2 regions of the Pantoea sp. PvP021 genome follow, and region 2 is predicted to be linked to the other one. Evidence: predicted binding sites of a transcription regulator. Region 2 holds the regulator's gene; the other holds the start of a gene.

Region 1 (15,851 bases), on a different contig from region 2:
GGAGGCCATTTTTTCTAACACCGGTTGGGCTTCGCCGGGATCGACAATCAGGCATTTACCGTCATCATCAGTCAGCGTCCAGATGTAGTTGTCCTGCAACGCAGGAATACTGGTAAGATTCATCATCACCTCTCGCAGGTCGTAGGAAAAGGAAGAGCGTAAAGCATGAAGCCCGCTAAATCACGCCAGATTCTGAACGCACCGCTGTCATGGCGCGATATGCCGTGGGGAGATTATTTCCGCGACGCGCTAACGCAGCAGCTTCAGCCTTACCTTGGAAAGCTTTATGGCTTTCATATGCTTAAGCTTGGCAACCTCAGCGCAGAAATCAACACCGAAAACTGTGCTATTTCACATCAGGTCAATGTTGGCAGGGAAGGTGATCTGTTACAGGTGCTGGCTGACCCGATGCAACTGCCGTTTGAGTCGAAGTCGATCGATGCCTGTTTGCTGGCCCATACGCTCGCCTGGAGCCAGGATCCTCACCGGGTGTTACGTGAAGTAGATAGGGTGTTAATTGATGATGGCTGGATGATTATCAGCGGCTTCAATCCATTCAGCCTGCTCGGCGTGAGTAAGATGGTGCCGGGCCTGAACCGCAAAGCCCCCTGGAGCGGACGGATGTTCAGCCAGGTGCGGTTAGTCGACTGGCTGGGACTGTTGAATTATGAGGTAGTCTATCGCACCCGCTTTCAGGTGCTGCCGTGGCATCGGCAGGGCGGAAAACTGATAAGCGCCCACTTACCGGCGCTGGGCTGTCTGAATATTGTGGTGGCACGTAAACGCACCTTCCCGCTGCTGCCGACCCGGGCTAAGAAGAGTATGAGCACCAGCAAGATCCGCCAGACGGTCAATGCCACACGCCAGTTCCGGCAGGCAGAGGATCAGGATTCGGTTTTATAACCGATATCCTCAAAAGCGGGATTTTCAGCTGCGCTGCGGGCCAGCACGTCGCAGCGCTCATTTTCCGGATGTCCGGCATGGCCTTTAACCCACTCCCACTGAATCTTATGGGTGCTGAGTGCTAAGTCGAGACGCTGCCAGAGATCGACATTCTTCACCGGCTTTTTGTCGGCGGTTTTCCAGCCACGCTTTTTCCAGTTATGGATCCAGCTGGTAATTCCCTGACGCACATACTGACTGTCGGTACTGAGCACCACATCGCACGGCTGAGTCAGCGCTTCCAGTGAGACAATCGCCGCCATCAGCTCCATCCGGTTATTGGTGGTAAGGTGATAGCCCGCGCTGAAGGTTTTCTCATGCTGACCGTAGCGTAAAATCGCCCCATAACCGCCGGGACCGGGATTTCCAAGACAGGATCCATCGGTGAATATTTCTACCTGTTTGCGCATCTCTGGTAGACTTCCTCTCAAAAACGCTAAGTCTGACATAAAACGGGTCTTATGAGCACTGCAAATAACCGCCAGATCGTTCTCGATACTGAAACCACCGGCATGAACATGATCGGGGTACATTATGAGGGGCACCGCATCATTGAGATTGGTGCGGTAGAGGTGATCAACCGTCGCCTGACCGGTAACAATTTCCATATGTATCTCAAGCCCGATCGGCTGGTCGATCCCGAAGCCTTTGGCGTACACGGCATTGCCGATGAGTTCCTGGCCGACAAGCCTGCCTTCAGCGAGATTGCCGATGAGTTTCTCGACTACATTCGCGGTGCTGAATTAGTGATCCATAACGCCCCGTTTGATATCGGCTTTATGGACTACGAGTTTGCAAAGCTGAACCGCGGCATTGAGAAAACCGAAACCTTCTGCAAAATCACCGACAGTCTGGCGCTGGCGCGCCGTATGTTTCCCGGCAAGCGCAACAGCCTTGATGCGCTTTGCTCGCGTTACGAAATAGACAACAGCAAACGAACCCTGCACGGCGCACTGCTCGATGCCGAGATTCTGGCTGAAGTCTTCCTGACGATGACCGGCGGACAGACTTCACTCTCCTTTTTATCGGAAAGTGAAAGCGCCCGACAGGCGCAGGGAGAGAGCATCCAGCGCATCGTGCGTCCCACCTCTGCACTGCGCGTGGTCACGGCCAGCGATGAAGAAGTGGTTGCCCATGAGTCACGTCTGGATCTGGTGATGAAAAAGGGTGGCAGCTGCCTGTGGCGCGGCTGAATTACGCATTTTTGTGGATAAAATCAACGGCAAGCTGAAAAAAACAGCAAACGATTTGTTCGCCTGGAAAAAGCGTTGACGTCGCAACAGGCTGCCATTACTATGCGCCTCGTTCCCGACGGGGAACAAAGCGCGGGGCGGTAGTTCAGTTGGTTAGAATACCTGCCTGTCACGCAGGGGGTCGCGGGTTCGAGCCCCGTCCGTTCCGCCAATCTCTTTAAAAAAGCCGATTCAGAAATGAATCGGCTTTTTGCTGTCTGCTATTCAGCGGTGGCCTGGTTCTTCTGCGGCATCACCTCGCCTTGCCAGCGGGCACCATCCTCCGCCTCACGATCTTCACGGGCGATAAAGCGATAGCAACCTGCCGCCAGACCGGCGCCAATAAACCAGCTGAAATTCGCCACCTGATGCAGGGAAGGGATAAAGCTAATCACCAGGCAAATCGCCACCGATGGCAGCAGCGCGCCAATCGCTTTAGGGTTAAAGCCACCGCGATACCAGTAACGGCCTGCTGGCGTATCGTTAAACAGATCGTCGACCGAGATACGTCCACGTTTAATCAGATAGAAATCGGTCAGCAGAATCCCGAACAGCGGCCCGATAAACGATCCCAGCACATCCAGCGTATAGTGAATCAGCTCAGGAGACTGGAACAGATTCCACGGCGTTAACAGCACCGACCCCACCGCGGCGATCATCCCGCCGGTACGGAAACTGATTTTCTGCGGTGAACAGTTGGAGAAGTCAAAAGCGGGCGAGACGAAGTTCGCCACGATATTGATGCCGATGGTAGCGGTAATCATGGTCAGCAATCCAATCGCGACCGCCAGATCGTTGCCGACCATGCTTACGGTTTCGATGGGATCGGTAATCATTTTGCCAAACAGCGACTGGGTGCCCGACACAATCACTACCGTCACCACCGAGAACAGCAGAAAGTTAAACGGCAGTCCCCAGCGGTTGCCGCGACGGATCTCTGACATGCTTTTGCCGTAGCGTGAAAAGTCACCGAAGTTCAGCAGCGGTCCGGAGAAGTAAGAGACCACCAGCGCCGTCGCTGTAATCATCTGCCACGTCTGCTCGCCTGCGGTCAGCGATTTGCTGGCGAGAGTAAACGAGATCCCATCGAAGCCGGTCTTGTATACAATCCAGCCCGCCAGCGCCACCATCACCACATAGACCGCCGGTCCGGCGACATCAATAAACCGTTTGATGGCGTTCATGCCATGCCAGAACACCATCGCCTGCAGTAACCACATAATGCCGAAGCAGCACCAGCCCAGCAGCGACAGACCAAGCCAGTGCGGCACGGTCATCGACGTCAGTGACGGCGCGAACTTCAGCAGCACTAGCATCAGCGCATTCGCCGCGAGATAGGTCTGGATGCCATACCAGGCGAACGCGATCAGGCCGCGTATCACCGCCGGGATATTGGCACCAAACACCCCAAACGCCTGACGGCAGATCACCGCATAGGGGACGCCCGCCATCTGGCTCGGTTTCGCCACCAGATTCGCACAGATTTGCACGATGCAGATCCCCGCCAGCAGGCAGAGCAGCACCTGCCAGCTGGCTAATCCCAGCGTGAAGAAGCTGGCGGCCACCACATAGCCGCCCATGCTGTGCACATCCGACATCCAGAAAGAAAAAATATTGTACCACGACCAGTTCTGATCGCGAGTCGGTGCCAGGTCGTCGTTACAGAGTCGTGGGCTGTAACGGGCGTTGGCTTCAGAGGCCGTACTGGCCACCGTTGATTGATTTGGCATGAAACCTGCTCCTCTACCCGAGAGTGGAATGAATAATCTGGTAAGGCGGTATTGCAGGATCCAGGCCAGATCTCTTTTCTTGTATACAATATTTATTTTTCACGTATACGATATGTGGCGTACAGCAAGCGACCGGAGCGGGTAATGACGAGTAAAACAGGACAGCGAGACGCCACCAGGCTGCAGGATAAAGATGAAGGGATTTACCAGGCATTGATGAACGCCATTGTTGAGCATCAGCTGCCGCCGGGCAGTAAATTGCCGGAAGAGGCGCTTTCCGGGGTCTTTGGCGTGAGCCGCACCGGCATCCGCAAAGTGCTGCAACGCCTCGCGGCGGTGCAAATGGTCACTCTGACGCCCAAACGTGGTGCGCAGGTCTCCACACCCGGCGTTGAAGAGGCGCGGGATATCTTCTCAACCCGCAGTTTAATGGAGTGCGCTAATCTGCCAGTGGTCCTGGCCCATTTGCAGCCCCCGCATCTGGTGGCGCTGGAGCAGCTCATCGCGCAGGAGAATCAGGCGCACGCCGATCATGATGGCCCGGCAGCCATCCGGCTGTCAGCGGCCTTTCATATTCAGTTGCAGGCGATCTCCGGGAATCAGGTGCTCACCGGCATGGTGACCAGCCTGACGCAGCGCTCATCACTGGTGATTGCCGCCTATGGCGCACCCTGGCAGCGTGGCTGCCGCTGTGACGATCATGCGAATCTGCTTCAGTTACTGCGTGCACGTGCGCTGCAGCCGCTGACGCAGGCGCTACAGCATCACTTTGAGCACATCGTCTCCAGCCTGCACTTTGAGCGCAGCGGGGAAACGCTGCCCGACTTTTCCCGACTGTTTGCCGCAGGCTCTGGAGCTGCCTCATGAGCCTGATTCAGGTTATTAACCCTAATACCAGCCCGGCGATGACCGAAACTATCGGTCAGGCCGCGCGTGCGGTCGCCGCACCGGGCACCGAAATTCTGGCTGTTTCACCGTCGCAGGGCGTGCCTTCCATTGAAGGGCACTTCGATGAGGCGATCGCCGCCATCGGCGTACTGGAGCAGATTAAACTGGGCAGAGCGCAGGGCGTCAGCGGCCACGTCATTGCCTGCTTTGGCGATCCGGGTTTGCTGGCGGCACGCGAGCTGGCCAGCGGACCGGTGATCGGCATCGCGGAAGCGGCGATGCATACGGCCACGCTGCTGGCGACGCGTTTCTCCATTGTCACCACGCTGCCGCGCACCCTGGTGATTGCGCGTCATCTGCTGCAGCAGTATGGCTTTACCCATCACTGTGCCGCACTGCATGCCATCGATCTGCCGGTACTGGCGCTGGAAGATGGCAGCGGCCTGGCGCAGGAAAAAGTGCGGCAGCGCTGCATTCAGGCGAAGCGGGAAGATGGCAGCGGGGCGATTGTGCTGGGCTGTGGCGGAATGGCGACGCTGGCCGGGGAGCTGACCCGGGAGCTCGGCCTGCCGGTGATCGATGGCGTCAGCGCGGCGGTGAAGATGGTGGAGTCGCTGGTGGCGCTTGGTTTTGGCACCAGCAAACATGGAGATCTGGCCTGGCCTTTGCAGAAACCTCTCTCAGGTGCGTTTCAGCATCTAAACTAACGGAACTTTCCCGAATCAAAACAGGTGGAGTGATGACTGACGCTGCAGAGAAGAAAGAGTACAGCTTTAACAAAAACTATCCGCGCGATTTAATCGGTTATGGCGCTCATCCGCCGCACGCCGCCTGGCCCAACAACGCCCGTGTGGCGGTGCAGTTTGTTCTGAACTACGAAGAGGGCGCAGAAAACAGCGTGCTGCACGGCGATACCGGCTCAGAGCAGTTCCTCTCCGACATCATCGGGGCAGCCAGCTATCCCGATCGCCACATGTCGATGGAGTCGCTGTATGAGTACGGCTCACGCGCCGGTTTCTGGCGTATCCACAACGAATTCCAGAAACGCGGTCTGCCGTTAACGGTTTTCGGCGTGGCGATGGCGCTGGCGCGTCATCCGGAAGTCGTCGAAGCGATTAAACAGGCTGACTACGATGTGGTCAGTCACGGCTGGCGCTGGATCCACTATCAGGGCATGGATGCAAAAACCGAACGCCAGCATATGCAGCAGGCGGTCGATGTGCTGGTTGATCTGTTTGGTAAAGCGCCGACCGGCTGGTACACCGGCCGCGACAGCCCGAATACCCGTCGGCTGGTGGTGGAGCAGGGCGGTTTTAGCTATGACAGTGACTACTACGGCGACGATCTGCCTTTCTGGACCCAGGTCACCTGTCAGGATGGAACGGTTAAACCGCACCTGATTATCCCCTATACCCTGGAGTGCAATGACATGCGCTTTGCCTCGCCGCAGGGATTTAATACCGCGGAACAGTTCTTTACCTATCTGCGCGACAGCTTCGATGTGCTGTATGAAGAGGGCGAAACCGCACCGAAGATGATGTCGATCGGTATGCATTGCCGCCTGCTGGGTCGTCCTGGCAAATTCCGCGCGCTGCAGAATTTTCTCGATCACATCCAGCAGCATGAGGATGTCTGGATCTGCACCCGTCAGCAGATCGCTGACCACTGGATCAACACGCACCCGGCACCTTAAGCCGGTTCCGGCGCTCGCCCCGCGTTGATCGGGCGAAGCGCCGGACGATGTCAGCTCATCAGGCTGACCTGCGCCGCCACGATGCACCAGCCGTGGGGCATACGTACCCAGGTCTGCTGCTGACGGCCAATTTTATCGCTGCCGGTGCGGGTAAATTCGGTGCTGCAGACCGCATAATCCTCGCCAAAGGTGGTGATCACGGTGTTTCGCAGCGTCCGGTTCAGCCCGGCTGAAGGACGCGCGGCGCGGAAGGCACGAATCTCATCAATGCCATACAGATTCTCACCCGCGCCGAGGCGCACGGTTCGCGGGTCGTGCCAGAACAACGCATCCAGTTCGGCCACGTCATTGCTGACCAGCGCCTGCTCGTAGCGGTAAAACTGCGCCGTCACCTCGGTGACTACCTGCGGTAAATTAATCTCTCTGTTCATCAGGCTCCAGCCATATTGATTTGCGGTATCGTAATGCCGCGTTGTTCCAGTGCCCAGGCGGCACGTAACACCGCCTCTTCATTAAATGGACGGGCGATAAGCTGTAATCCAATCGGCAGACCGCTTCGGGTCGCCAGCGGCACGGTACAGACCGGCAATCCCAGGAAGGAGATCGGCTGCGTCAGCATACCCATGCTCGCCTTAGCGGGCAGCGATTCCCCCTGAATCGACAGGGTCTGCTGACCGATGGTGATCGCGCTGCAGGGTGTCGCCGGCGCTATCAGCACATCAAACCGATCAAAAAGCGGCAACACCTGCTGCTGGAAATGGCGGCGGAAACGCTGCGCCTGCACGTACCAGGCACCTGGCATCATGGCACCGGCCAGCAGACGCTCGCGTGAATTAGGTTCAAACTGCTCAGGCGTCTGGCGCAGGGCGGGCAGATAGTGATTGCCGCCTTCTGCCGCGGTCATGATAAACGCCGCCGAGCGTGCCAGCTCAGCGTCCGGCATCAGCACCTCTTCCTGTGCATCAAGTGCTGCCGCGACCACCGCGACGGCAGCGCGGGCATCCTCATCGCACCAGCGGGCAAAAAAGCCACCCAGTACGCCGCAGCGCAAGGCTTCGCTGCCCTGTGACAGCCCCGGTAGCGTCGCGGCCAGCGGGCGATCGGCCTGAAACGCATCGGTGTGGTCTGCGCCCTGCAACAGATCATATACCAGCGCCAGGTCTTCAACCCGCCGCGCCAGAGGACCGATGTGATCGAGGCTGGCGACAAACGGATGGCTGCCGCTGCGTGACAACCGGCCAAAGGTCGGCTTAAGACCAAAAATACCGCACAGCGACGCGGGCACCCGAATCGAGCCGTTGGTGTCGGTGCCCAGTGAAAAGTGGACCAGACCGGCGGCCACGGCAGCCGCCGAACCGCCTGACGAGCCGCCAGCCACGCGGCTGAGATCGCGCGGATTGTGCGTCGCGCCGTAGTGGCTGTTTTCGGTGGTAAAACCATACGCGTAGGCATCCATGTTCAGCATGCCAGACAGCAGCGCACCAGAGCGACGCAGTTTATCGACAGCAAACGCATCTGCACGTGCCGCCGGCCGGTCGCTGAACAGGCTGGCACCGGCCAGGGTAGTGTGACCCGCCACATCAAACAGGTTTTTTACCGCATACGGGATGCCCGTCAGCGGTGGCAGGGTTTCGCCGCGCTGCCGCTGCGCATCAACATCCGCCGCTTCTTTTAACATGCGCGGCCCGGTCACTTCCGTCCAGGCATTCAGCGCCGGATTATGCTGCTCAACCGCCTGCAGCGTGCGCTTTGCCACTTCCAGCGCACTGATTTCACCCTGCTGAATCGCCCGCTGCAGGGTCTGAATCGAAACGTCACCTAATCTCATGCCTGGTATACTCCTGCCACTTCAAGCCGGTCATCCAGCGGAAACGCCATCAGCGGCGCGGCCATCTCCGCGATACGCGACAGCTGGATCAGCAGTTCAGCGCGGCGGGCGTCATCCAGTTCCAGTTGCAGTATCTGCTCCATATGGCCGATGTAGCTGGCCCAGTCGTGTTGATTCATGATTCGCTCCTGTTAAAAACCGGCGGCGCTGCCGTTACTGCGTGGATCGCTTGCGCCCTCAAACATGCCGTTGCTGTGGCGCACAATGGCGCCCGCATGGCCCACGGATTCGCTGAAGTCCGGCAGCAGCTCCACCTCATGTCCCCACAGACGCAGCATCAATACCGTTTCGTCGTCAAAACGGCCTTCCAGTTTCAGCGAGTCTGATGATTGCCCCCAGGTCCGGCCCAGCAGCCAGCGCGGCGCACTGACTGCCTGTTGTAACGGCAAGCCCTGAATCACATGGCGGGTAAAAATCGCCGCCTGAGTCTGCGGCTGTCCATCCCCACCCATCGCGCCATACACCAGCGTCCGGCCATCTTTCAGCCGTGCGGCGGCGGGATTCAGGGTATGAAACGGTTGCTTACCGGGTGCCAGGGCCAGCAGATGGTCAGGATCGAGGCTGAAAGCGGCGCCGCGGTTCTGCCAGGTGATACCCGTGCCGGGCAGCACCACACCACTGCCAAATTCGTGATAAATGCTCTGAATAAAGGAGACGGCCAGGCCGCTGCTGTCCATCACGCCCATCCAGACCGTATCGCCCGGCCCGCGTCCGTTTCCCCATGCCGCCGCCTCTCCATCGGTGATCTGGCTGGCGAGTGTGGCAAGGTGATCGCTGTCCAGCAGCGCCTGCAAATCTTCCGTGACGTGACGCGGATCGGTGATGTGTTTGTCGCGCAGTGCAAACGCTTTTTTGGTGGCTTCCACGATACGGTGCACCGTCTGCGCATCGTCAGCCTCCGCCATCTCCAGCCGATCGGTGATGCCCAGGATCGCCAGCGACACCATGCCCTGCGTTGGCGGGGTGATATTCCAGATGTCACCTTCGCTGTGGGAGAGATGCAGCGGCGTCGTGCGGCGGGCGCGATGCTGCTGCAGATCGGCCAGCGTCACCGGCATGCCCAGCGTGGCCATCTCATCGGCCATATGGTGAGCCAGCGTGCCGCGATAAAAGCTGTCGAGCCCCTCTTCAGTAAGCTGGCTGAGGGTGTTTGCCAGGGCGGGCTGGGTAAAACGGCTGCCTGGCTGCGGCACGTTGCCGTCAGGCATAAAGGTGGCGCTGAAGCCGGGCTGATGCTGCAATTCACTGCGGAACGTCGCGGTGGCGGCGCTCTGTGAGGCAGTCACCGGAATACCGTCGGCGGCGTAGCGAATCGCATCGCGCAGCAGACGTGCCAGCGGCAGCGGTGGGGTGCCCATCTCAGCCGAGAGATTCAGTGCCTCCTGCCAGCCGCTGACCGTACCGGCCACGGTCAGCGCCGCTTTCGGCCCGCGATGCGGAATCTTAGGGTGATCGGCGTAGAAATCGTGATGAGCCAGCGAACCGGCTGCGCCGCTGGCGTCGATAGCGACAGGATCGCCGCCGGGCGGCAGAATCAGCCAGAAACCATCACCGCCCAGTCCATTCATATGCGGGTAGACCACGGCGATGGTCGCGGCAGCGGCCACCATCGCTTCAATGGCATTACCGCCATCACGCAGTACCGCGAGCGCGCTTTCACTCGCCAGATGGTGTGGCGTCACCGCCATCCCCTGCGGGGCCATATTGCTTTGAATCATCTTTTTCTCGTTATCCGGGTGACAGAACCGATAACAAAGCAAGAGCTGTTCCAGTTTTCACCCTGAGCTGACAATGCGCCGGTTAACCTGGCGCAAATTGTGCTAGCTTCTGCTGAAACAAAAGTTACAGGACGGGTTATGAAACAGCTTGATGAACGACTCAGGAGTCACTATCCCCAGCTCTCCCCGCAGGAGCAGCGTATTGCCGACTTCGTGTTTGACCACTTCGATGACCTGATCAGCTACAACAGTGCCGAGCTGGCGCGGCTCAGTGGCGTGTCGAAAGCCACGGTCAGCCGGCTGTTTAAGCGTCTGGGCTATGAAAAATACAAGGATATGCGTGATGAGTTACGCATCCTGCGCCAGAGCGGCATGCCGCTGACCGATAATCGTGATGCGGTGCAGGGCAATACGCTGCTGGCGCGACACTACAAGCAGGAGATGGCTAACCTGACGCAGTGGGTGAACAGTCTGGATGCCCGGCACTTTAATGAGGTTATCCAGCAGCTGGCGCAGGCAAAACGCGTCTTTATCATCGGCATGCGCAACGCCTATCCGGTGGCACTGCATCTGCGACAGCAGCTGGTGCAGGCGCGTTCGCAGGTACATATCCTGCCTCAGCCGGGCCAGACGCTGGCTGAGGAGCTGGTGGATATTACGCCGGAGGATATGGTGGTCGTGATGGCCTTCCGTCGTCGTCCCCGCATCATTCGCCCGCTGATGCAGCAGTTGCAGGATGCCGGTATCCCGCTGCTGGCGCTGTGTGAGCCGCAGGCGCAGACGGTGATTGCGCTGGCGCGCTGGCAGCTCTGTACGCCGCTGGACAGCGTTTCCGCCTTCGACAGTTATGGCTCCGCCATGAGTCTGGTTAACCTGATTGCCAATGCACTGCTGCATGAAATGCTGGCACAGGGACGCCAGCGCATTCATCAGATCGCCGACCTTTACCAGCAGTTTGATGAGCTGGAGCACCGCTAAAAGGCACCGTTTTGGTGCTTTGCCCCATTTCAGAACAGACCTTCCCCCGGCGTAGTCGTCCCGATTACGCCAGATTTCAGCTGAAGCTTTGCCGCTTAACCCTTTTTCTGTGGCCGTCAGGATTGGCACATTAGTTGCAGATTGCATCTCAAAGAATCTTTTGTTTCACGTTAATCTCACCGGGGTGCATAATGAAAAAAGTTTTGATGGCGGTTGCGACAGCGGCATTACTGATGGCACAAGCGGGAAGCGCGCTGGCCGATCAACTGCAGGACATCCAGAAACGCGGCGTCATTCGCATCGCCGTGCCGCAGGATTTCCCGCCGTTTGGCTCGGTTGGCACCGATCTGCAGCCGCAGGGGTATGACATCGACACGGCCAGATACCTGGCAAAACAGATGAAACTTAAGTTGCAGCTGGTGCCGGTCAGCAGTGCCAACCGCGTGCCTTATCTGCAAACCGACAAGGTCGACCTGGTGATCTCCAGCATGGGTAAAAATGCCGAGCGGGAAAAAGTGATCGACTTCACCCGCGCCTATGCGCCGTTCTTCCTGGGCGTATTCGGGCCGAAAGGCGATGAAATCAAAGCGGCGTCTGCCCTGAGCGGCAAATCGATTGGCGTAACACGCGGTGCGGTAGAGGACATGGTGCTCAGTGACGTTGCGCCGAAAGATGCACAGGTGAAACGCTACGAAGATAACAACACTACCTTGTCTGCGTATCTCTCCGGTCAGGTGCAGTATGTGGCGACCGGCAACCTGGTGGTCGCCGCCATTGCCCGCCAGAATCCGGCCAAAGCGCCGGTGGCGCAGTTTATGCTGAAAGATTCTCCCTGCTATATCGGCCTGAAGAAAGATCAGCCGGCACTGAAAGCGAAAGTGAATGCGCTGATTGAGCAGGGCATCAAAGATGGCACCCTGAATAAACTGTCAGAAGAGTGGCTGAAAGCGCCGCTGCCCGCCAACCTCGGCACCTGAGGAAAGATTCATGACCGGGCAACTTAACTTTCCCGCCCTGTGGCCCTACTGGCCGGAGCTGCTCTCCGGTCTTTGGGTCACCGTTCAGCTGACGGTGCTGGCGACCACCGGTGGTGTGGCGCTGGGCATTGCGGGCGCCGCGCTGCGCAGTGGCAGACCCAGCTGGATGAGCCGCCTGTGGGGCATCTATGTCGAGCTGATCCGCAACACGCCGTTTGTGGTGCAACTGTTCTTTATCGTTTTCGGTCTGCCTGCGCTGGGGCTGAAACTCACTGCTGGCGAGGCGGCGCTGCTGGCGATGCTGATCAACCTCGGGGCGTATAGCACCGAGATTATTCGTGCCGGAATACAGGTGACACCCAAAGGGCAGTGGGAAGCGGGACGAGTGCTGGGATTAACCCGCAGCCAGACGTTTCTGCGGGTGGTCTTGCCGCCCGCGCTGCAGCGCATTTATCCGGCACTGGTAAGCCAGTGCATCATCGTGATGCTGGGTTCGTCGGTGGTGTCGCAGGTCTCCTACGAGGAGCTGACCTTCGCCGCCAACCTGATCCAGTCGCGCACCTTCTTAAGTTTTGAGGTCTATCTGGTGACCACGCTGATCTACCTGGCGTTGTCGATTGCGATGCGCCATCTGCTGCTGGCGATTGGCCGTAAATGGTTTGGAGTGCAGCCATCATGATGACGACCTTTACCGACTGGGACATCCTGCGCAACCTGCTGCTGGCGGCACGCTGGACCCTGTTGCTGTCGCTGGTGGCCTTTGTCGGCGGCACGCTGGTGACGCTGCCGCTGCTGTTTATGCGCCTGCTGCAACGCAAATGGTTAACGCGGCTGGTACGCGGTTACACCGCGCTGTTTCAGGGCACGCCGCTGCTGATGCAGCTGTTTCTGGCGTTTTTCGGTGTCGGCCTGTTCGGCATTGATGTTGCACCCTGGACGGCGGCCTCGCTGGCGCTGACCTTCTACACCAGCGCCTTTCTGATCGATATCTGGTACGGCAGCATCCGCGCCCTGCCAAAAGGCCAGTGGGAAGCGTCGCGCTGTCTCGGCCTGACCTTTGGTCAGACGTTGTGGCGGGTCATTGCGCCGCAGGCGATCCGCATCGGTATTGCCCCGACGGTGGGGTTTGCTGTCCAGGTGATCAAGGGCACCGCGCTGGCGTCAATTATCGGGTTCATCGAGCTGACCAAGGCGGGCACCATTCTGAACAACGTGACCTATCAGCCGTTTAAAGTCTTTGGGCTGGTGGCGCTGGGCTACTTCCTGATGTGTTATCCGCTGTCTCGCTACAGCCAGTATCTGGAGAAAAAATTCAATGCCGCTCATCACCATTAATCAGGTGCAAAAATATTACGGCGACAACCATGTGTTGAAAGGCGTGGATCTGGATATCGACATGGGCGAGGTGATCTCAATCATCGGTCGCAGCGGATCGGGCAAAAGCACGCTGCTGCGCTGCATGAACGGGCTGGAAGGCTATCAGGAGGGCAGCATCAAGCTCGGCGGTATGACGATTACCGATCGCGACTCGCAGGCGCGTGAAATCAGCCGCTCGGTCGGGATGGTGTTTCAGAGCTTCAATCTGTTCCCGCACATGACGGCACTGGAGAACGTGATGCTGGCGCCGCGCCGGGTGCTGAAAAAAAGCGAGGCCGAGTGCCGGGCGCTGGCGGCGCAGATGCTGGAGAAGGTCGGGCTGGGCGAGCGTCTCAACTACTATCCTGCCAGCCTCTCCGGCGGTCAGCAGCAGCGCGTGGCGATCGCCCGTGCACTGGCGATGACGCCGAAAGTTTTACTCTGTGATGAGATCACCTCCGCGCTCGATCCCGAGCTGGTGGGCGAAGTGCTCAAAGTTCTGGAGCAGCTGGCGTCAGAAGGGATGACGCTGATCCTCGTCACGCATGAAATGAGCTTCGCCCGCGACGTGGGCGATCGTGTGGTCTTTATGCATCAGGGGCGCGTCTGGGAGCAGGGCGACAGTAAGACGCTGTTTGCTCAGCCGCAGTCACCGGAGCTGAAGCAGTTTATCTCTTCGGTTCGCCTCTGATTCTGAAAAAGGAAATTACGATGGATATCAATCACTACCCACAACTTAACCCGCCACAGCGTCTGCTGATGGGGCCAGGACCGATCAATGCCGATCCACGCGTGCTGCGCGCCATGTCGAGTCAGTTGCTGGGGCAGTACGATCCCGCGATGACCCACTACATGAATGAAGTGATGGCGCTCTATCGCGGCGTGTTTCGCACAGAGAACCGCTGGACACTGCTGATTGACGGCACCTCCCGCGCCGGTATCGAATCGATTCTGCTGTCATCGATCCGGCCTGGCGACAAAGTGCTGGTACCGGTGTTTGGCCGCTTTGGTCATCTGCTGTGCGAAATTGCCCGCCGCTGTCGGGCGGAAGTGCACACCATTGAAGTGCCGTGGGGCGAAGTCTTTACTCCCGACCAGATTGAAGATGCGATCAAAAAAGTGCGGCCGCGCCTGCTGCTGACCGTGCAGGGCGACACCTCAACCACCATGCTGCAGCCGCTTGAGCAACTGGGTGCGATCTGCAAACAGTATGGCGTACTGTTCTACACCGATTCCACCGCGTCGCTGGCGGGTAACGCGCTGGAAACGGACGCCTGGGGACTCGATGCCGTATCCGCGGGGATGCAGAAATGCCTGGGCGGTCCATCGGGTACCTCGCCGATCACGCTGAGTGCAGAGATGGAAGCGGTGATCCGCAAACGCAAATGCGTAGAGCAGGGGATCCGCACCGAGGCGCATCAGGATGGCGAAGAGGAGATGATCTACTCCAACTATTTTGATCTCGGCATGATCATGGATTACTGGGGGCCGGAGCGGCTCAACCACCATACCGAAGCGACCAGTGCGCTGTTTGGCGCGCGCGAGTGCGCCCGGCTGATCCTGCAGGAGGGGCTGGACAACGGCATCGCCCGCCACAAGCTGCACGGTGAAGCATTGCTAAAAGGCATTCAGGGGATGGGGCTGGAGACCTTCGGCGACCTGAAACACAAAATGAACAACGTGCTGGGCGTGATGATCCCGTCTGGCGTAAACGGCGATCAGGTGCGCAAGCTGATGCTGGAAGATTTCGGCATTGAGATTGGCACCTCGTTTGGCCCGCTGCATGGCAAGGTGTGGCGCATCGGCACCATGGGCTACAACGCGCGTAAAGATTGCGTGATGCAGACTCTCTCCGCGCTGGAAACGGTGCTGACCTATGTCGGCTATCGCACGCCGCAGGGTGCCGCGGCGCAGGCCGCCTGGGATCACTACGGGAGCCACGCATGATGATGAGCGCCAGCGAAGCCCAGGCCGCTGCACAGCGCGTTATGGCGCGCTGCGATGCGCTGGCGGCGATCAGCGAAACGGCCGAGGGGCTGACCCGCGTCTACCTCTCACCCGAACATCTGCGCGCCAACGCCTGTGTCGGTGAGTGGATGCAGGCGGCGGGGATGCAGGTGTGGCAGGATGAAGTGGGCAATATCTGTGGGCGCTACGAGGCGGCAGAAGCGGGTGCACCCGCGTTACTGCTTGGTTCGCATCTCGACACGGTGCGCAACGCCGGTCGCTATGACGGCATGCTGGGCGTGCTCAGCGCCATTGAAACCGTACAGTGGCTTAACGAAAATCAGCGCCGCTTACCGCTGGCGATTGAAGTCATTGGCTTTGGTGACGAAGAGGGCACCCGTTTTGGCATTACGCTGCTCGGCAGTCGTGGCATTACCGGCAGCTGGCCGCAAAGCTGGGTGACGCATCCTGACGGCAACGGCATTACCGTGGCGCAGGCGAT
Region 2 (15,851 bases):
ATCAATGGGGTCGATGTCGATCAGGTGCAGCAACACGCGGCAGCGCTCAAGGTGCTTCAGGAAGCGAATGCCGAGGCCTGCGCCATCGGCTGCGCCTTCAATCAGGCCAGGGATATCGGCCACGACGAAGCTCTGCTCGCTGTCCATACGAACCACGCCCAGGCTCGGCACCAGCGTGGTAAACGGATAGTCCGCCACTTTTGGCTTCGCTGCCGATACGGCACGGATAAAGGTCGATTTACCGGCATTCGGTAAGCCCAGCATCCCGACATCTGCCAGCAGCATCAGCTCCAGCTGCAGATCGCGCTTTTCACCTGGGGTACCCATGGTTTTCTGGCGCGGACTGCGGTTTACAGATGATTTAAAGCGGGTGTTACCCAGGCCATGCCAGCCGCCTTTGCCGACCATCAGTTTCTGGCCGTGACGCGTCATGTCGCCCAGTGTCTCGCCGGTACCCTGATCGATAACCCGGGTGCCGACCGGCACTTTAACTTCGATATCTTTACCGCGTTTGCCAGTACAGTCGCGGCTCTGGCCGTTCTGCCCACGCTCGGCGCGGAAAGATTTTTCGAAACGATAATCGATAAGGGTGTTGAGGTTTTCATCAGCGATCAGATAAACGTCACCGCCGTCACCGCCATCACCCCCATCAGGGCCGCCTCTCGGGATATATTTTTCGCGGCGGAAGCTTACGCAACCATTACCGCCATCACCGGCGACGACCAAAATTGTCGCTTCATCTACAAACTTCATTTTCTATCTCCGTCACACAATCGCCTGCAGCACTCTGCAGACGGGTCCGCCAGGGTCTTCTGCGCTGACCAGCGGCGGATAAATCAGGATTGGCTTTCGCCAGTGCGTACATAAAGTGTACAGCAAACTTTTGTGATGCGTCGCTTTTACCGCAACAGACCGCAGAATGTAAAAAGCCCCGCAGGAGCTGCGGGGCCTTCAATTCGTGCGTTCAGACGTCAAACGTCTGCGTCACGACAACCTTACTCAGCAACGATGCTGATGTATTTACGGTTGTTCGGACCTTTAACTTCGAACTGTACTTTACCGTCTGCGGTAGCAAACAGGGTGTGGTCACGACCACAACCTACATTGGTACCGGCGTGGAATTTGGTGCCACGCTGACGAACGATGATGCTACCTGCCAGAACAGATTCGCCACCGAAACGTTTTACACCCAGACGTTTTGCATTGGAGTCACGACCATTTCGAGTCGAACCACCAGCCTTTTTATGTGCCATTTGTCAGATCTCCTCTTATGCCGTGATACCAGTGATTTTCACATCAGTGAACCACTGGCGATGGCCTGCTTGCTTACGGTAGTGCTTACGACGACGAAACTTAACGATCTTAATTTTCTCGCCACGACCGTGAGCAACAACTTCTGCCTTGATCATTCCGCCTGAAACCAGTGGCGCGCCGATTTTCACGTCTTCGCCATTAGCAATCATCAGAACCTGGTCAAACTCAATCGTTTCACCGGTTGCGATGTCCAGCTTTTCCAGGCGAACGGTCTGACCTTCGCTTACTCGGTGTTGTTTACCACCACTTTGGAAAACCGCGTACATATAAAACTCCGCTTCTGCGCTTGCCTTTTAGTTCATCAGGCGGCGCGCTAAATATTCACAATAGGGCGCGAATTCTACGCAAAACTCCAGAAGAAGACAAGAGCACTTTGCACACTCTTGCAGAAAAAAAACACAGGCTGAATGCAACCGTTTCTCAGGCAGAAAATTCAAGTACAATCAGTAACAGATTACCTGAACGCTGGCTGGGTAAAAGCACTTACCATGGCAGAGATAACGAGTCATAGCTGAAAAGACGAATGAACTTAGAACAGATTAATGAATTAACCGCACAGGATATGGCTGCCGTTAACCAGACCATCCTCGACCAGCTGAATTCAGATGTCTCGCTCATCAACCAGTTGGGCTACTACATCATCAGTGGTGGGGGCAAGCGTATCCGTCCCATGATTGCCGTGCTATCCGCACGTGCCATGGGCTACAAGGGCGATCTTCACGTGACCAATGCGGCGCTGATCGAATTTATCCACACCGCCACGCTGCTGCATGACGATGTCGTGGATGAATCCGATATGCGTCGTGGCAAAGCGACCGCGAACGCGGCGTTTGGCAATGCGGCAAGCGTGCTGGTCGGTGATTTTATTTACACCCGCGCCTTCCAGATGATGACCAGCATGGGTTCGCTGCGTATCCTGGCGCTGATGTCAGAAGCGGTAAACGTGATTGCTGAGGGCGAAGTCCTGCAGCTGATGAACGTCAACGATCCCGACATCACCGAAGAGAGTTACATGCGCGTGATTTACAGCAAGACCGCGCGTCTGTTTGAAGCGGCCTCGCAGGCCTCGGCGATACTGGCTGAAGCCACACCTGAAGAGGAAAAAGCGCTACAGGATTATGGGCGCTATCTGGGCACCGCTTTCCAGTTAATTGACGACTTACTGGATTACAGTGCTGACGGCGAGACGCTGGGCAAAAATACCGGCGATGATCTGAGTGAAGGCAAACCCACGCTGCCACTGCTGCATGCTATGCAGCACGGCTCACCTGAGCAGGCGAAGATGATCCGTGAAGCCATTGAGCAGGGAAATGGCCGCCATCTGCTGGAACCGGTACTGGAAGCGATGAATCAGTGTGGTTCACTCGAATGGACGCGCAGCCGCGCCGAACAGGAAGCGGATAAAGCCATTGACGCCTTGCGCATTCTGCCCGAATCGCCGTGGCGCAGTGCGCTGGAGTCGCTGGCGCACATGTCAGTTCAGCGCGATTTCTGATCCCTCACGGAGCCTGACAGGCTCCGTTTTACGTCCCTGCTCTCACTTCTTTTTGTTATCTCTTAGCTGTTGCACTCCTTTTGCATGCCACCCCACAGATCAGATGCTGGATCCAAATATTACTGGAAACTAATGGGAACTATTTGCTATAAAAACCTCAATCTTTCCAGATAACGGTAAAAAGGAAAGCTCACGTCCTGCTGGACGACGCAATGACAGGGAAAAGGAGAACAGGATATGCAAAAAAGGATGGAAGACTGGCACCCGGCTGACATTATCGCGGCGCTGCATAAGCGTGGAATGACACTCGCGGCGCTGTCACGCGCAGCAGGTCTCAGTTCATCAACGCTGGCTAATGCGCTCACGCGTCCATGGCCCAAGGGCGAATGGTTGATCGCTGACGCGATCAAGGTTCATCCTTGTGAGATCTGGCCCAGCCGCTATTACGATCCCGAGACCCACTGCCTGCTGGATCGCAGAAAACGTATCCGGGCGCCTGTCGATCATTCCGATACCGCCTGAAAACTCAGGCGATCCTCAGGCGAAAAAAAACCAGCCCCCAAAGGGGGCTGGCTCTTTCAGAGCATCTGCGGGATTACTCTTCGCTGACGCGCTCGATGTTTGCGCCCATGGCTTTCAGCTTATCTTCGATGTGCTCATAGCCACGATCGATGTGATAAATGCGATCAACAAACGTCGTTCCTTCCGCAATACAACCGGCCAGAACCAGGCTGGCAGACGCACGCAAATCGGTCGCCATCACCTGCGCACCTGACAGGGTTTCAACCCCATGACAGATCGCCGTGTTGCTCTCAATCTCAGCATGTCCGCCCATACGAATCAGTTCCGGGATATGCATGAAACGGTTTTCGAAGATGGTTTCGGTAATCACGCCCGTGCCTTCCGCAACCATGTTTAACAGTGTGAACTGCGCCTGCATATCGGTCGGGAAACCTGGATGCGGTGCAGTGCGCACGTTGACCGCTTTTGGCCGCTTGCCGTGCATATCCAGACTGATCCAGTCTTCGCCGGTTTCGATATCGGCACCCGCATCACGCAGCTTGGCCAGCACAGCATCCAGCGTATCCGGCTGGGTTTTGTGACACATCACTTTGCCACCCGAAATGGCGGCAGCCACCAGGAAGGTACCGGTTTCGATACGATCCGGCAGGACACGATAAACACCGCCACCCAGACGCTCTACGCCTTCGATGGTGATTTTATCGCTGCCTGCACCACTGATTCTGGCGCCCAGGGTGTTAAGGAAGTTGGCGGTATCGACAATTTCCGGCTCACGCGCCGCATTCTCAATCACGGTAGTACCGGTCGCCAGCGTCGCAGCACTCATGATGGTCACGGTCGCGCCGACGCTGATTTTGTCCATGACAATCAGTGCGCCCTTCAGGCGGCCATTGACTGACGCTTTCACGTAGCCCTCTTCCAGCTTGATCTCGGCACCCAGCTGTTCAAGACCGGTAATGTGCAGATCAACCGGACGCGCGCCGATAGCGCAGCCACCCGGCAGGGAAACCTGACCCTGACCAAAACGCGCCACCAGCGGGCCCAGCGCCCAGATTGAGGCACGCATAGTTTTGACCAGATCGTAAGGCGCACAAAATACATCTACCGCGCTGGCATCGACATGCACAGAACCGTTGCGTTCCACCTTCGCACCCAGCTGGCTCAGCAGCTTCATGGTGGTATCAATGTCGCGCAGCTTTGGCACATTCTGGATCTCGACCGGCTCTTCAGCCAGCAGCGCAGCAAACAGAATAGGAAGCGCGGCGTTCTTTGCCCCGGAAATGGTTACTTCACCACTTAAGCGGGTGGGGCCTTGCACACGAAATTTGTCCATTAACACGGCTCTCAATTAACTAGCTAAAGATTGGACTCGCCAGCGACGAGTTCACCACGCTGGGGATCAGAAACCGTTGAGTTTACGGTCACGCGCCCATTCAGCGGGAGTATAGGTTTTGATAGAGACAGCATGAATGCGGTTATCCGCGATAAATTCCATCAGCGGCGCGTAGACAGCCTGCTGCTTTTTTACGCGGCTCAGTTCGCCAAACAGTTCGCCTACGGCGATCACCTGAAAATGGCTGCCATCATTGCTCATCACATGCACTTCATCTAAAGGCAATGCTGCCATCAGCACGGCCTGAATTTCACTGTTTTCCATTGGGCTTAACTTCACTTAATAATAATAAGGCTGACATAGTAGAGGAAAGCGGCTGACTCTTAAATACGCAAAAGCCCCTGTTGAAAACAGGGGCTTAGCATAACAACCGGAAATCAGGCGCTTTTATCCGCAGAAACAATAATCTGTTGCAGATTGTAAAGCGTTATCAGCGAATGCAGTTTGTCGCTGATGCCCGTAAAGCGAGGGGTAATACCCTGTGCCCGCGCGATTTCCCGCAGGTGCACCAGCAGGGCAAGCCCGGAAGAGTCCACACGCTCCAGCGCCGCGACGTCGATGGTATCGACATCTTTAATCAGCGTTTCACGTTGCTGCCACAGGCTCATCAGCGTGTCGCGATCCAGTTCGCCTTTCAGTAATAGCGTGCTGGCTTCCCGCTCCCAGCGTAACGATTCGTGCATTATTGTTGTTTATCCAGCGTGATTGGCTGTGCCGCAGAAGATTTCAGCTGCGCCGTCAGACCATCGATACCTTTGGTACGTAACAGATCGCTCCACTCATTTTGTTTGGTGGTGATCATGCTGACGCCTTCAGCGATCATGTCATACGCCTGCCAGTTACCGCTCTGGCTGTTTTTACGCCACTGGAAGTCGAGGCGAACCGGTGGACGGCCATTTGGATCGATAATGGAAACGCGAATAGCGACAATCTGGGCATCGCCTAACGGCTGCTCAGGCTGAATCTGGTAGCTCTGTCCGTTGTACAGTGCCAGTGCCTGACCATAAGCCTGCGCCAGATAGTCACCAAAGGCGCTGAAGTAGGCTTCACGCTGAGCGGGCGTCGAATCACGATAGTAGCGGCCCAGCACTAACGCGCCCGCATATTTGATCTGTACATAAGGCAGAAGCTCCTGACGCACAATCTGACGCAGGTAGTTAGGGTCCTGCTTGATTTTCGGCTGCTCGTTTTTCAGACGGGTGAACGTCTTTTGCGCCGCTTCATTCATCAGTTTGTAGGGGTTGCTCTGATCGGCTGCGGTTGCCGTCAGCGGTACCGCAACCACCAGCATGGCAATCATCAGTAAACGTTTAAACATGGTATACCCTCTTCTTTAAGGTTGAGCCGGTGCCGCAGGCGCAGCACTGTCGCCTTCCTGCGCATCCTTGTTTTCACTGTTTTGTTTATTATCGCCGCTCTTATAAAGGAACTGACCGATCAGGTCTTCGAGCACCATGGCGGATTTCGTATCGCGCAGCGTATCGCCATCTTTCAGCATCGCCGAACCCAGTTCAGGATCGTCAAATCCTAAATTGAGTGCCAGGAATTGCTCACCCAGTAGTCCCTGAGTGCGAACCGCCAGCGAGCTGGTGTCTGAAATTTTATTCGCATACTGATCGCTGATGTCCATGGTGACACGCGGCAGCAGCGTTTTCGGCTCTAACTCAATGTCGGTCACCCGGCCAATCACCACCCCACCAATCTTGACCGGCGAACTGGCTTTGAGACCACCAATATTGTCAAAGGTGGCGTAGAGCTTCCACGTCGGCTCGGTGCCCATTGACTTTAAATCGGCGACGCGCAGCGCGAGAAACAGCGCCGCCAGCAACGCCATAATCATAAATATGCCAACCCAGATTTCGCTTTTTTTGCTTTGCATTGCATCAATTCCCAAACATCAGTGCTGTCAGCACAAAATCCAATCCGAGCACCGCCAGTGACGCGTGCACCACAGTGCGCGTCGTCGCGCGACTGATCCCTTCAGAGGTTGGAATCGCATCATAGCCGTTAAACAGCGCAATCCACGTCACGGTAATGGCAAATACCGCACTTTTAATCAGGCAGTTAACCACATCGGCACGAAAATCGACGGCATTCTGCATCGCCGACCAGAAGAAACCAGGATCAATCCCTTTCCAGCTCACCCCGACCAGCGCCCCACCGGCAATCCCTACCGCGGTAAAAATCAGCGTCAGTAACGGCATACTGATAAAACCGGCCCAGAAGCGCGGCGAGACCACCCGGCGCAACGGGTCAACCGCCATCATCTCCATACTGGAGAGCTGTTCGGTGGCCTTCATCAGGCCGATTTCGGCGGTCAGCGCAGACCCTGCCCGTCCGGCGAACAGCAGCGCGGTCACAACCGGCCCCAGTTCGCGCAGCAATGACAGCGCCACCAGCATACCGAGGCTGGTTTCCGCGCCATAGGTGTTTAAGACCAGATAACCCTGAAGGCCAAGCACCATGCCGATAAACAGACCGGAAACCACGATGATCAGCAGCGACAGCACGCCGACGCTATAAAGTTGTTTAATCAGTAGCGGCGTGTGTCTGCGGAACGCTGGCTTGCCCACCAGCGCATGAAAGAGCATGAGTCCTGCGCGTCCAAAACTGGCGCACGTTTCAATTCCCTGACGTCCAAATGTCGCCAGCGCCTTCAACACCATCAGTTTAGTTACTCCCTGAGCCGGTTAAATCAGCGAGATAGTCGCCGGCAGGAAAACGGAAGGGAACCGGACCATCCGCATCGCCATCAATAAACTGGCGAACGCGCGGGTCATTGTTCGCTCGCAACTCCGGCGTGGTGCCGTGTGCGATAATTTTTTGTCCGGCCACGATATAGGCATAGTCCGCAATACTCAGTACTTCCGGTACGTCGTGCGAGACCACAATACAGGTCAGGCCCAGAGCATGGTTCAGTTCATCAATGAGTTTTACCAGCACGCCCATCGTGATCGGATCCTGACCGACGAAAGGCTCATCAAACATGATCAGTTCCGGCTCCAGCGCTATAGCGCGCGCCAGTGCCACACGACGCGCCATTCCGCCCGACAGCTCCGCGGGCTTCAGCTGGGCCGCGCCACGCAGACCCACCGCTTCCAGCTTCATCAGCACTGTGCTGTGCAGCAACGGAGGAGGCAGACGGGTATGTTCACGCAGCGGCCAGGCAACATTTTCATAGACCGTCAGGTCAGTAAACAGCGCGCCAGACTGGAACAGCATGCTCATTTTTTTGCGCGCTTCGTACAATTTAGTGCGAGACAATGACGGAATGTTTTCACCACGGAAAAAGATTTCACCGCTGGTCGGCTGAAGTTGCCCCCCAATCAAGCGTAGCAGCGTGGTTTTTCCTATCCCCGACGGCCCCATTATCGCCGTCACTTTGCCTTTTGGCACGGTCAGCGAAATGTCATCGAAGATGGTGCGATCTCCGCGCGAAAAACTCACGCCACGAACCTCAACCAGATTCGATTGCTGCTGGATCATTATAACCTCTTGTAAGGATCGGGCGTAAACATGGGGTACGATGGTAGCCTGTTCGGTCCTGATTCACGATAGCTTTACAGAAACTTACCGCTAAGATTTGGCGAAAATGGTCATTAAATTTACTTTTGCCGTCCGGACGGTCAAAATCAGCGCCTGTCTCGCCAAACAGAACCTTAAACCGGTCGGGAAAGGCATTGCCGGCCTGGGTTTTTACGCAAGGATTTTTCATGTTCGTAGCTTCTGCACTGCTGATTATCGGTTTGCTTTTACTGGCATATGGTGCCGATCGTCTGGTGTTTAGCGCCTCTATACTGTGTCGATCATTTGGCATCCCGCCACTGATTATTGGCATGACCGTTGTCAGCATCGGCACCTCGCTGCCAGAGATGATCCTCTCCTTTTCCGCGGCGCAGCATGGCCAGATGGATCTTGCTGTTGGCACCGCGCTCGGCTCGAATATTACCAATATTTTACTCATCCTGGGTGCCGCTGCGCTTATGCACCCGCTCAGCGTCCATTCTAATCTGATACGCCGTGAACTGCCGTTAATGTTGCTGGTTACCCTGCTCAGCGGTTTCATGCTGTTTGACAATCAGCTTAGTCGACTGGATGGAATAGGCCTGATCGCCATTGCCGCGATTTATCTGATGGTGGTGATTCGCATTGCGCGTAAAGCAGAACGAGATAACAACGACACCCTGACCCGCGAGCAGCTGGCCGAGCTGCCACGCGAAGAGAGCGGAAATACGGTGGCCTTTCTCTGGCTGGCCGTCGCGCTGATTATCCTGCCGATGTCGACACGAATGGTGATCGACAATGCCACGGCGTTTGCCGACTATTTTGGCGTCAGCGAACTGGTGATGGGCCTGACGCTGATCGCCGTGGGCACCAGCCTGCCCGAGCTGGCAACGGTTATTGCCGGTGCGCTGAAAGGCGAAGATGATATCGCGATCGGCAATCTGATCGGCGCCAACATTTATAATATTGCCATTGTGCTGGGTCTGCCTGCGCTGATTCACCCTGGCAGTGTCGATTATCACGCCTTCGCCCGTGATTACTGGGTGATGCTGGGAGTCAGCGTGCTGTTTGCCCTGCTCTGCCTGCTACGTCGCCGCCGCGTTGGCCGTACGGCAGGCTTATTTTTACTCTGTGGTTTCTTCGTCTGGGTGACGCTGCTGTGGATGCAGCCGGCATTCATGGACGGCTAACAAGGACAGACTCACTATGTCATATCAGCAACCAACAGCATTTGATTTCCAGCAGGCGGGGAAAACCGTACTGCGCATTGAGCGCGAAGGTCTGGAACAACTCGATCAATATATTAACGACGATTTCGCCCGCGCCTGCGCCCTGATCTACGCCTGTCAGGGGAAAGTGGTGGTGATGGGCATGGGCAAGTCTGGCCATATCGGCAAAAAAATGGCGGCGACCTTTGCCAGTACCGGCACGCCCGCTTTTTTTGTTCATCCGGCCGAAGCCAGCCATGGCGATCTGGGCATGGTGAGCAAAAATGATGTGGTCATCGCCATCTCCAACAGCGGTGAGTCGAACGAAATCCTCGCGCTGATTCCGGTTTTAAAGCGTCAGCACATTACGCTGATCTGCATGACCGGAAGGCCTGACAGTGCGATGGGCCGGGTTGCCGATGTGCATCTGTGTGTCCATGTTCCGCAGGAAGCCTGCCCGCTGGGTCTGGCACCGACCACCAGCACCACGGCCACGCTGGTGATGGGTGACGCGCTGGCGGTTTCGCTGCTGGAAGCGCGCGGCTTCACCGCCGAAGACTTTGCTTTGTCCCATCCTGGCGGTGCGCTGGGTCGTAAACTGCTGCTGCATGTGGCTGATATCATGCACAGTGGCGATGAACTGCCGCACGTCACACGGGACGCCTCGCTGCGCGATGCGCTGCTGGAGATTACCCGCAAAAATCTGGGGCTGACGGTGATCGTCGACGATCTGATGAAAATTGAAGGTATCTTTACCGATGGTGACCTGCGCCGCATCTTTGATATGGGCATCGATTTCCAGCGCGCCACCATCGGGGAAGTGATGACGCCAGGTGGCATCCGCGTCCGGCCTAATATGCTGGCGGTGGAAGCCCTGAACCTGATGCAGACCAAAAACATTACCTCAATTCTGGTGGCCGATGACGACCATCTGCTCGGTGTGGTACATATGCATGACATGCTGCGCGCTGGCGTAGTCTGAACAGGAAGAGAAAATGCAACAGGCAACCCACCCGATTGAAACCTGCTACGGCCCGGTCAGCGCTGACGTTATGGCGCGCGCCAGCAGGATTCGTCTGCTGATCTGCGATGTCGATGGCGTGATGTCCGACGGGGTGATCTACATGGGGAATAATGGCGAAGAGCTGAAGGCATTCAACGTGCGGGACGGTTACGGCGTTCGCTGTTTGCTGACCTCCGATGTGGAAGTGGCTATTATTACCGGCCGCAATGCCCGTCTGATGGAAGATCGCTGTAAAACGCTCGGCATCCGTCATCTTTATCAGGGACAATCGGATAAGCTTTTGGCCTATCGTGAACTTCTGGATAAACTGTCTCTTTCCGACGACCAGGTCGCCTACATCGGTGACGATCTGATCGACTGGCCGGTTATGGCAAAAGTGGGATTAAGCGTGGCGGTGGCGGATGCACATCCGATCCTGTTGCCGCGCGCGCATTATGTCACGCGGATTGCCGGTGGACGCGGTGCAGTTCGCGAAGTATGTGACCTGATCTTAATGGCGCAGAACAAATTTGAGGATGCCAAAGGGCAATCAGTATGAGTAAAAGCAGGCGTTGGATAACGCTGATTCTGACCTTGATTGCACTGGTTTTGATCGGCTGGAATCTTACTAACCAGGATGACGATGGCACGCCAGTCGGCACGGACAGTCAGTCACCGACCTACACCAGTGCTGATTCACACACTGTGGTTTATAACCCGCAGGGCGCGCTGTCATATAAACTGGTCTCTGACAAAGTGACCTATTTCTCGGATGATGAACTGAGCTGGTTCGACAATCCGGTCATGACCACCTTTGATGAGAACAAAATCCCTACCTGGACGTTACGCGCGGATAAAGCAAAGCTCACCAAAGATCGTATGCTTTACCTGTATGGCCATGTTGAGCTGAATACGCTGACGCAGGATTCTCAGCTTGAGCGGATCAAAACCGATAACGCCCAGATTAATCTTGTCACTCAGGACGTTACCTCTGATGACCAGGTGACATTGTATGGCCGCAGTTTTAACTCCACCGGCATGAAAATGCGCGGCAATTTACGGACAAAAAACGCCGAGTTAATCGAGAAGGTCAAAACCTCTTATGAAATTCAAAATGAACAAAAATAGCCTGAAGCTTTTACTGGCCAGCATGCTGCTGGCAACCAGCGTTCCGGCGCTGGCTCTGACCGGTGACTCGGACAAGCCCGTCAATATTGACTCGCAGAATCAGGCGCTGGATTTGCAAGGCAATGTCGCGACCTTTACCGGCAATGTCATCGTGACGCAGGGCTCAATTAAAATCACGGCAGATAAAGTCGTGGTGACCCGTCCGGGCGGCGACAGCAAGAAAACCATCGTTGACGCCTACGGTAATCCCGCCACCTTCTATCAGATGCAGGACAGCGGTAAGCCGGTGCAGGGCCATGCCGCAAAACTGCACTATGAACTGGCTAATGATTTCGTTGAACTGACCGGCAATGCGTTCATTGAGCAGCAGGACAGCAACATCAAAGGCGATCGTATTACCTACCTGGTGAAAGAGCAGAAAATGCAGGCTTTCAGTCAGGGCCAGAACAAGCGCGTCACGACTGTACTGGTGCCGTCGCAACTTCAGGACAAAGGTTCGTCCAACAGCGGAAAGAAGAGTAACTGATAGCTATGGCCACATTAATCGCAGAAAACCTGGCGAAGGCATATAAAGGCCGTCGCGTGGTAGAAGATGTCAGCCTGCAGGTAAAATCCGGCGAGATTGTCGGCCTGCTGGGCCCGAACGGTGCCGGTAAAACCACCACCTTTTACATGGTAGTGGGCATTGTGCCGCGTGACGCTGGCCGCATTATTATTGATGATGAAGATATCAGCATCCTGCCGCTGCATGCCCGTGCGCGTCGTGGCATCGGCTATCTGCCGCAGGAGGCATCGATCTTCCGTCGCCTCAGCGTCTACGATAACCTGATGGCGGTCTTGCAGATCCGTGACGATCTGACCGAAGAGCAACGCCAGGATCGTGCCCGTGAGCTGATGGAAGAGTTTCACATTGAGCACCTGCGCGACAGCATGGGCCAGGCACTTTCGGGTGGTGAGCGACGTCGTGTTGAGATTGCGCGGGCGCTGGCGGCTAATCCTAAATTTATCCTGCTGGATGAACCTTTTGCCGGTGTTGACCCCATCTCCGTTATCGACATTAAGAAGATCATTGAGCATCTGCGTGACAGCGGCCTCGGTGTGCTGATTACCGACCATAACGTACGCGAAACGTTAGCGGTCTGTGAGCGGGCTTATATCGTCAGCCAGGGGCACCTGATCGCACACGGCACACCGAATGAAATTCTTGCGGATGAGCAGGTTAAGCGGGTTTATTTGGGTGAAGAGTTCAGACTCTGATAAGGTGTCGTTAATACCGATGTTTACCTGGGAACGATCATCCTGTCTATGAAGCAAGGTTTACAACTCAGGTTCAGCCAACAGCTGGCAATGACTCCGCAATTGCAACAGGCGATTCGCCTGCTGCAACTCTCTACGCTTGAACTCCAGCAGGAGCTTCAGCTTGCGCTGGAAAGTAATCCGCTGCTTGAGCAGACTGACCTGCATGAAGAGATCGATTCACGGGAGTCTTCAGAGGCCGAGGCGCTGGATACACGCGAAGCGCTTGAGCAGAAAGAGATGCCTGATGAACTGCCGCTGGATGCGACCTGGGATGAGATCTACACCGCGGGTACGCCTTCCGGCACCGGCACCGATTACCAGGATGATGAGTTACCGGTTTATCAGGGCGAAACAACCCAGTCGCTGCAGGATTATCTGATGTGGCAGGTCGGCCTGACGCCGTTCAGCGATACCGATCGCGCCATTGCCACCTCTATTGTCGATGCTATTGATGACACCGGGTATCTCACCGTTTCGCTTGAGGAGATCCTTGACAGCATCGGCGATGATGAGCTCGAAGCGGATGAAGTTGAAGCGGTGCTGAAACGCATCCAGCGCTTTGACCCGATTGGTGTTGGCGCGCGCGACCTGCGTGACTGCCTGCTGGTGCAGCTTTCACAATATGCGCCCGAAACGCCGATGCTGGCAGAGGCGCGCCTGATCGTCAGCGAACATCTCGATCTGCTGGCAAACCACGATTTCCGCAGCCTGATGCGGGTCACACGCCTCAAAGAAGAGGTGCTGAAAGAGGCGATGCTGCTGATTCAGTCGCTGGACCCGCGTCCGGGTCAGTCGATCAACACCGGCGAACCAGAATATGTCATTCCCGATGTGCTGGTGCGTAAGATCGGCAGCCGCTGGACGGTTGAACTCAATGCCGATAGCGTGCCACGCCTGAAGATCAATCAGCACTATGCGGCAATGAGCGGCGCGACGCGGAACGACAGCGACAGCCAGTTCATTCGCAGTAATCTGCAGGAAGCCCGCTGGCTGATTAAGAGCCTGGAAAGCCGCAATGATACCCTGCTGAAAGTGACGCGCTGTATTGTTGAGCAGCAGCAGGCCTTTTTCGAGCAGGGTGAAGAATTTATGCGCCCGATGGTGCTGGCGGATATCGCTCAGGCCGTTGAGATGCACGAATCGACCATCTCCCGCGTTACCACGCAGAAGTATCTGCACAGCCCGCGTGGCATTTTTGAACTGAAGTACTTTTTCTCCAGTCACGTGAATACCGAAGGTGGCGGTGAAGCCTCCTCTACCGCGATTCGTGCCCTGGTGAAAAAATTAATTTCGGCGGAAAATCCAGCCAAACCCTTGAGCGACAGTAAACTGACCTCCATGTTATCTGATCAGGGGATCATGGTGGCACGGCGTACCGTCGCCAAATATCGTGAGTCTTTATCCATCCCGCCATCGAACCAGCGTAAACAACTGGTTTGAAAGAAATGAGAAGGAAGACCTATGCAGCTGAACCTGACCGGGCAACACGTTGAAATCACTCCACCTCTGCGTGAATTCGTCAACGGTAAATTTGCCAAACTGGAACACTATTTTGAACATATCAATCAGGTCTATATTGTCCTGAAGGTTGAGAAAGTCACGCAGGTGGCTGACGCAACACTACACGTGAATGGTGGCGAGCTGCACGCCACATCCGAAGCGGAAGATATGTATGCGGCCATTGACGGACTGATCGATAAGCTCACCCGTCAGCTGACCAAACACAAAGATAAACTGAAAAAACACTAACCTTCACGCTAGCGACGCGCGCCTGGCGCGCAGAGCCGACAGGATGGGGCGGATAATCCGCCCCGTTTTGTCATCTGAGCAGGCGCCGTTTGTCACACGCGTCAATACGCGCTGGCGGTGAATGGCCTGGTGAACACGCAAGTGAAACGATAATGAACAACGATCTCACACTGGAATTGAGCACAGTGCTTTCGCCAGACTGCACCCGCAGCGGCGTCCACTGCCAGAGCAAAAAACGTGCGCTGGAAATCATCAGCGAACTGGCCGCTAAGCAGCTCAACCTGCCGCACCAGACGCTTTTCGAAGCGATCCTGACCCGCGAACGCATGGGCAGTACCGGTATTGGTAACGGGATAGCCATCCCGCACGGCAAGCTGGAAGAGGATACGCTGCGCGCGGTTGGGGTGTTTATCAGCCTCGAACAGCCGATTGCGTTTGATGCCGTCGACAACCAGCCGGTCGATCTGTTGTTTGCCTTACTGGTCCCGGCTGACCAGTGCAAAACACATCTGCACACCCTGTCACTGGTGGCAAAGCGTCTGGCAGATAAAACGGTTTGCCGTCGTCTGCGCGCAGCGCAGAGTGATGAAGAGCTCTATGCCATTATTACGGAAGTCCAGTCGGAGCAGTAACGCGTCTTTACCGGCCCGGTGCCGGTTTTAAAACGGGAGAGAAGGTCATGGTGCTGATGATCGTTAGCGGTCGTTCAGGCTCGGGGAAGTCAGTGGCGCTCCGTGCGCTGGAAGATATGGGGTTCTACTGCGTTGATAACCTGCCGGTCGTGCTGCTGCCTGAGTTAGCTAACTCGCTGGCTGAGCGCAATATTTCGGCGGCGGTCAGCATCGACGTGCGTAATATGCCCGAATCCCCGGAAATTTTTGAAACCGCACTGAATAATCTGCCTGATACATTTTCCCCTCAGCTGCTGTTTCTCGACGCCGATCGCAACACCCTGATTCGTCGTTACAGCGATACGCGCCGTCTGCATCCCCTCTCCAGCAAAAACCTCTCGCTGGAGAGCGCGATTGATGAAGAGAGCGATCTGCTGGAGCCACTTCGTTCGCGTGCCGATCTGATCATCGACACCTCAGAGATGTCGGTGCACGAGCTGGCAGAGATGCTGCGTACCCGCCTGCTGGGCAAGCGTGAACGTGAGCTGACCATGGTGTTTGAGTCGTTTGGCTTCAAGCATGGCATTCCGATTGACGCTGACTATGTATTTGACGTGCGCTTTCT

What was found. Region 2 encodes sigma-54, which starts transcription at its own class of promoters, with help from an activator protein. Its sites were predicted from a motif close to GTTGGCACANNTTTCGCTNT; they were not measured.
Region 1: a site for sigma-54 is predicted at 10,127-10,146, ahead of ACVKSX_RS09010 (gamma-glutamyltransferase family protein). Genes of this name have one in related genera too.

The regions. Positions count from the first base shown of each region.
Region 1 is NZ_JBSRXX010000001.1:1,912,634-1,928,484, reverse strand. It holds gene gloB (hydroxyacylglutathione hydrolase) at 1-123, opposite strand, end outside; gene ACVKSX_RS09065 (class I SAM-dependent methyltransferase) at 166-903, shown strand; gene rnhA (ribonuclease HI) at 885-1,352, opposite strand; gene dnaQ (DNA polymerase III subunit epsilon) at 1,404-2,135, shown strand; tRNA gene ACVKSX_RS09050 (tRNA-Asp) at 2,270-2,346, shown strand; gene ACVKSX_RS09045 (NCS1 family nucleobase:cation symporter-1) at 2,396-3,904, opposite strand; gene ACVKSX_RS09040 (GntR family transcriptional regulator) at 4,049-4,771, shown strand; gene hpxA (allantoin racemase) at 4,768-5,499, shown strand; gene puuE (allantoinase PuuE) at 5,532-6,485, shown strand; gene hpxZ (oxalurate catabolism protein HpxZ) at 6,536-6,916, opposite strand; gene ACVKSX_RS09020 (AtzE family amidohydrolase) at 6,916-8,313, opposite strand; gene hpxX (oxalurate catabolism protein HpxX) at 8,310-8,492, opposite strand; gene ACVKSX_RS09010 (gamma-glutamyltransferase family protein) at 8,505-10,091, opposite strand; gene hpxU (MurR/RpiR family transcriptional regulator HpxU) at 10,230-11,069, shown strand; gene ACVKSX_RS09000 (transporter substrate-binding domain-containing protein) at 11,261-12,046, shown strand; gene ACVKSX_RS08995 (amino acid ABC transporter permease) at 12,057-12,725, shown strand; gene ACVKSX_RS08990 (amino acid ABC transporter permease) at 12,725-13,381, shown strand; gene ACVKSX_RS08985 (amino acid ABC transporter ATP-binding protein) at 13,362-14,093, shown strand; gene ACVKSX_RS08980 (pyridoxal-phosphate-dependent aminotransferase family protein) at 14,114-15,349, shown strand; gene hpxK (allantoate amidohydrolase) at 15,346-15,851, shown strand, end outside.
Region 2 is NZ_JBSRXX010000007.1:39,520-55,370, forward strand. It holds gene cgtA (Obg family GTPase CgtA) at 1-753, opposite strand, end outside; gene rpmA (50S ribosomal protein L27) at 996-1,253, opposite strand; gene rplU (50S ribosomal protein L21) at 1,269-1,580, opposite strand; gene ispB (octaprenyl diphosphate synthase) at 1,838-2,809, shown strand; gene ACVKSX_RS17300 (helix-turn-helix domain-containing protein) at 3,047-3,331, shown strand; gene murA (UDP-N-acetylglucosamine 1-carboxyvinyltransferase) at 3,405-4,664, opposite strand; gene ibaG (BolA family iron metabolism protein IbaG) at 4,731-4,988, opposite strand; gene mlaB (lipid asymmetry maintenance protein MlaB) at 5,102-5,407, opposite strand; gene mlaC (phospholipid-binding protein MlaC) at 5,407-6,042, opposite strand; gene mlaD (outer membrane lipid asymmetry maintenance protein MlaD) at 6,058-6,603, opposite strand; gene mlaE (lipid asymmetry maintenance ABC transporter permease subunit MlaE) at 6,608-7,390, opposite strand; gene mlaF (phospholipid ABC transporter ATP-binding protein MlaF) at 7,395-8,210, opposite strand; gene ACVKSX_RS17340 (hypothetical protein) at 8,182-8,439, opposite strand; gene ACVKSX_RS17345 (calcium/sodium antiporter) at 8,438-9,418, shown strand; gene kdsD (arabinose-5-phosphate isomerase KdsD) at 9,435-10,418, shown strand; gene kdsC (3-deoxy-manno-octulosonate-8-phosphatase KdsC) at 10,432-10,998, shown strand; gene lptC (LPS export ABC transporter periplasmic protein LptC) at 10,995-11,567, shown strand; gene lptA (lipopolysaccharide ABC transporter substrate-binding protein LptA) at 11,542-12,093, shown strand; gene lptB (LPS export ABC transporter ATP-binding protein) at 12,099-12,824, shown strand; gene rpoN (RNA polymerase factor sigma-54) at 12,873-14,306, shown strand; gene hpf (ribosome hibernation promoting factor) at 14,328-14,615, shown strand; gene ptsN (PTS IIA-like nitrogen regulatory protein PtsN) at 14,768-15,247, shown strand; gene rapZ (RNase adapter RapZ) at 15,295-15,851, shown strand, end outside.